Regions from separate parts of the Solidesulfovibrio carbinoliphilus subsp. oakridgensis genome, predicted to be linked through region 2. Evidence: predicted binding sites of a transcription regulator. Region 2 holds the regulator's gene; the other holds the start of a gene.
The links. Region 2 encodes sigma-54, which starts transcription at its own class of promoters, with help from an activator protein. Its sites were predicted from a motif close to CTGGCACGGNNNNTGCTT; they were not measured.

Region 1 (2,197 bases), on a different contig from region 2:
GTTGCCCCAAGCCCCCCCGGAGGTGTACGTGCTCGGCTGCGTCGCCTGTACCGTTTGCCCCGAGGGCGTGCCCTGGTTGGTGGTCTGGGCCTGAGCGCTGATCCCGGCCAGCAGAGTGAGGCCAAGCACGGCCGAGGCCGCCAGGATCGTGGTCTTCTTCAGAACACTCATGATTTTACTCCCCATATTTCATTGTTGTTGATGTTGGCGAAACAGGTCGGAATGTCAGGCCAGCCTCGTCGACGCCAGAGTTGTTACCAGCAAGGGTAGCCGTAAGAACGCCCGGAGTACCGATAGTTCCCGTAATAGCTCCTGGGGGCGTTGGCGTAGCGGTTGGCCGCCTGCCGGTAACCCGGCTGTCCGGCCTGGGCATAGCCGGGTCCGGCAAACCAGGGACAGGGGGAACCGTATCCGTTGCCGTAAGAACCTGGCTGGCCATACATTCCCGGAGCGGCCGTTTGGGTCGCGGCCTGGTTGGGGCCGGTGGCCTGGGCCCGGGCGGTTCCGGCATCGACAAGAGCCAGAGAGCCGACCACGAGGGCGGCGGCCAAACCGACAGACATACGGCGTGTGATGTGCTTGAACATGAAAGACTCCCCAGTTTGTTTTGTGGGCCTAAGCCCGTTCGTTACGCCTGTTCCAAGACCTTCTTCATTTCCCGATACTCTTCCGGGTTGATCTCTCCTCTTGCCAGCCGCTCCTTGATGATTCCCAAGGAATCGTCCCTGTCGGCGCGACTGGTTTTGTCAGCTCTCCTTGAGACGAAGAGGAAAAGTCCCAAGAGCGCGGTCAGCAGCAGAATCGTTCCCAGCCCCCAGAAGGTTGTGCCCCCCATCCAGGGAGAGGAGAGAGGGAATCCACAGTCCCACATCATGGACAACCTCCTAGTTTGGCGTGGGATGTTGCCATCTTTTAAACCGCCTTGGTTGATCCCCTTAAAGCAAGGGATGTGCCAAAGCTTTATTATTTAGCTAACATACTTAAATTAAATGATTATGTTTTACGAAGGTTCAGAAGTGCTGGCCGGCGCGATGCGGATGCGAGTAAAGCCTACTCGCATTTTTTTCTCTATCCGTTTACTTTTTACGCGGCAGGCTTAATGTGTTTCCAGCCGGCGGCTTATTGGCCGGTTTGTTCGGAAGAGAGGTGATTATGCAAAAAAGACCAAAGGTGTGGCGCAAGGTCGTGGCGAACGTTCCGCCCTGGCTCTACCTCGGTTCGGTTTTCATTTTGGTTGGAATCGTCGTCGTCATGACCATGAGGAACACCCACCGGGAGAAAAGCCTCACTGCTCAGACGCTTCTTGAAAAGGGAGCGGCCCTTATTAAGGCCTTCGAGTCGGGAGCGCGAACGGGCATGGGGATGCACTGGAGGGGCGACCAGTTTCAGGTGCTCCTTGAGGAGATGGCGAACCAGCCCGGAATCTTCTATCTAGCCGTGACGGGTGAGGATGGCCTGATCCTGGCCGATAGCGACAAAGGCAAGATCGGCTCAAGGCTCCACGGCCCCGAGGAAATGAAGGCGCTCGCCATCGGGGCGAAGGAAAAATGGCGGGTCACAAGCCTGGCGGATGGGCGGAAGGCCTTTGAGGTCTACCGCGACTTCGCGCCCCTGGCCCGCCGTGATGCTGCGGAGTATTGTGAAGAAGAGGTTTGGCAATACGCGTGCCCCTGGAGCAGACCGGGTTCCTCGCAGGGGACCGGAAGGCAAGCCATCTTCATCGCGTTTGATGTCGCCCCCTTTGACGCGGCCTTAGCCGAGGACATGCACAATACGGTCATATTGTCGGCCATCCTGCTTCTGCTTGGCGTGGGCGGCGTCATGACCCTGTTTTGGGCGCAAAGCTACCGATTTTCCAGACGGCAACTCCAGGACACGAGGGCCTTTGCTTCGGAGATCATAAACAACCTTCCCGTGGGGCTCATCACCACGGACAGCGACGGCAAGCTGGCCGTGGTCAACAGCGCAGCCGAGAGGATTTCTGGGCTCAAGGCGGCCGACATCATGGGCAAGATCCCTGAGGAGGTTTTGCCCGGGGCCTGGTGCAGCCTCAGGGATGTTGTCGACAAAGGGGAACCCGTCATGGAGCACGAAACGGAGTGCTCCTTTGACGGAGAAAAAAATCTTCCCTTGAGCCTCAGCGCGTCGAAGATTCTCAATGAGGAGGGAACCCACCTGGGCAATCTCTTCATTTTCC
Region 2 (2,197 bases):
TCGACGATGGTCGGCGTGCGGGCCCCGGCGTTGTCGGCGTTGATGGTGATGACGTCCATGCGCACGGTCTCGGTCGACTGGCGGCGGCGGTCCTTTTGCTTCTCACGGAACTTCTTGGCCTGCGCTTCCACCTTGTCGAGGATCATGTCGATGGTGGAATACATGTCCTCGGACACCTCATGGGCCGAGATATGCATATTGTCGGCCACGAAGATCACGTCGGCCATCTGGCGGGTCTTTTCCACGGCCAGATTGACCTGCAGTTCGGAGGCGTCATTGGCGGAAGCATATTTGGCAAGCTTTTCCAGACGCTTGCGAGCGTAGTCGCGCAAATGGTCGGAAGGTTCGAAGTTCTTGAAATTAAAAGTGATGTTCATGAGATCCTCCAGATGGCGTGGTATTGGGCCGGGGAAGCCCGGCCCGAAGCATCAGAAAATTTCCTTGCGCTTGGACGAGGATTCAATGCCCATGGCCGTGCGGTATTTGGCCACGGTGCGCCGGGCGATGTTGATCTGCAACTCGTCTTTGAGCATATCAGCAATGGCCTCGTCGCTGATAGGCTTTTTGGCATTCTCCCCGGAAATAATCCGCTTGATCATGGCCTTGACCGATTCCGAGCCGACCGTGCCGCCGTCGTCGAGGTCAAGGGAGCTGTTGAAAAAGAACTTGAGCTCGAAAATGCCATGGGGCGTGGCCACGTACTTGTTGGACGTGATGCGGCTGACGGTCGATTCGTGCATGCTGATGTCGTCGGCCACATCCTTGAGGATCAACGGCCGCAACCGCGTGACCCCCTCCTCGAAGAATTCCCGCTGGAACTTCACGATGCTCTCAAGGACCTTGTACAGGGTCCGCTGCCGCTGGTAGAGGCTTTTCATCAGCCACATGGCCGAGCGCATCTTGTCCTGGAGATAATCCTTGTCCTTGTCGTTTTTCGGATTGATCTCCGCCATGTAGGTCGTGTTGACGTTGAGCCGCGGCATGCCCTCTTCGTTTAAAATAATCACGAATTCGCCGCCGTATTTGTACACAAAGGCGTCCGGGCTCACGAAAATGGGATCGCCCGAGCCGTAGCTGGCTCCGGGCATGGGATTGAGGGTCTGGATCAGCTCAAGGTATTCCTTGAGTTTTTCCATGGTGATATGAAATTTTTTGGCCAGCGGCTTGTAGCGTTTCTTCTCCAGGTCTTCGAGGTGGTCGCGCACAAGCTCGATGAGGATGGTGTCCTCGTAGCCGTAGACCTCGATCTGGGTGAGCAGGCATTCGCTCGGGGTCCGGGCGGCCACGCCCACGGGGTCGAACCGCTGGAGCCGGTGGAGCACGGTCTCCACTTCGGGCACCGAGGCTCCGGCCATCTGGGCCAGTTCTTCGAGGGAAGCCCGCAGGTAGCCCGAGGAATTGAGGCTGCCGACGATACTCTCCCCGATCTCCAGTTCCTTGGCCGTGAAATTCGACAGGCGCATCTGCCAGCCGAGGTGCCCTTCGAGGGAGGGTTTGGAGGCGAGCCTGGCGTCAAAGGCCATGCCCTCCTCGGGCATCTCCGACTCCCGGGATTGGGACTGGCGGCCGGTGCTGGCGAAATCGCCGAGATAGTCGTCCCATTCGGCGTTTTTGAGGAGTTCCTTTTCCATGGCCGCGTCGCTGGAATTCCCGGTCGGCCCCAGGTTGTCCTCGGCCATGGTCCGCTCCGGTTGGCGGTCCTCCTCGATCGATTCCTCCAGAAGGGGGTTTTCCAAAAGCTCCTGCTGCACGCTCTCCAGCAGCTCGAGCCGGGAGAGCTGCAGGAGTTTGATGGCTTGCTGCAGTTGGGGAGTCATCACCAGCTGCTGGGAGAGTTTGAGCTGCTGTCGCAGTTCCAGGGCCATGTCTACCGCCGTGCGAGGTCCTTTGGATGTTGGTGCGAAAAGCGGGGGCAAGGCCGACGCCCCGCCCGCTCAACAAAAAGCATGCCACAATCGAAGGATCGTGGCAATCGGCACGGCTTACCCTTCCGGGAGGAACCAGGCGTAGGCCGCTTCGAGACGGCCGCTGGCCTGAAGCAGGAACCGGATGGCCTCGCGCACCGCCCCGTGCCCGCCGGGACGGCTGGCCACCCACAGGGCCAGGTCCATGATTTCCGGCTGGGCGTCGGCCACGGCCATGGGCAGGCCGACCAGACCCATGGGGCCGGCGTCCACCCAGTCGTCGCCGAGGTAGG

Region 1: a site for sigma-54 is predicted at 939-956, ahead of DFW101_RS18570 (SHOCT domain-containing protein). Genes of this name have one in related genera too.

What each region holds. Positions count from the first base shown of each region.
Region 1 is NZ_CM001370.1:15,116-17,312, reverse strand. Features, by position in the region: gene DFW101_RS18575 (hypothetical protein) at 1-171, opposite strand, end outside; gene DFW101_RS19295 (hypothetical protein) at 255-563, opposite strand; gene DFW101_RS18570 (SHOCT domain-containing protein) at 629-874, opposite strand; gene DFW101_RS18565 (PAS domain-containing sensor histidine kinase) at 1,123-2,197, shown strand, end outside.
Region 2 is NZ_CM001368.1:1,047,623-1,049,819, forward strand. Features, by position in the region: gene hpf (ribosome hibernation-promoting factor, HPF/YfiA family) at 1-377, opposite strand, end outside; gene rpoN (RNA polymerase factor sigma-54) at 429-1,865, opposite strand; gene DFW101_RS04690 (KdsC family phosphatase) at 1,983-2,197, opposite strand, start outside.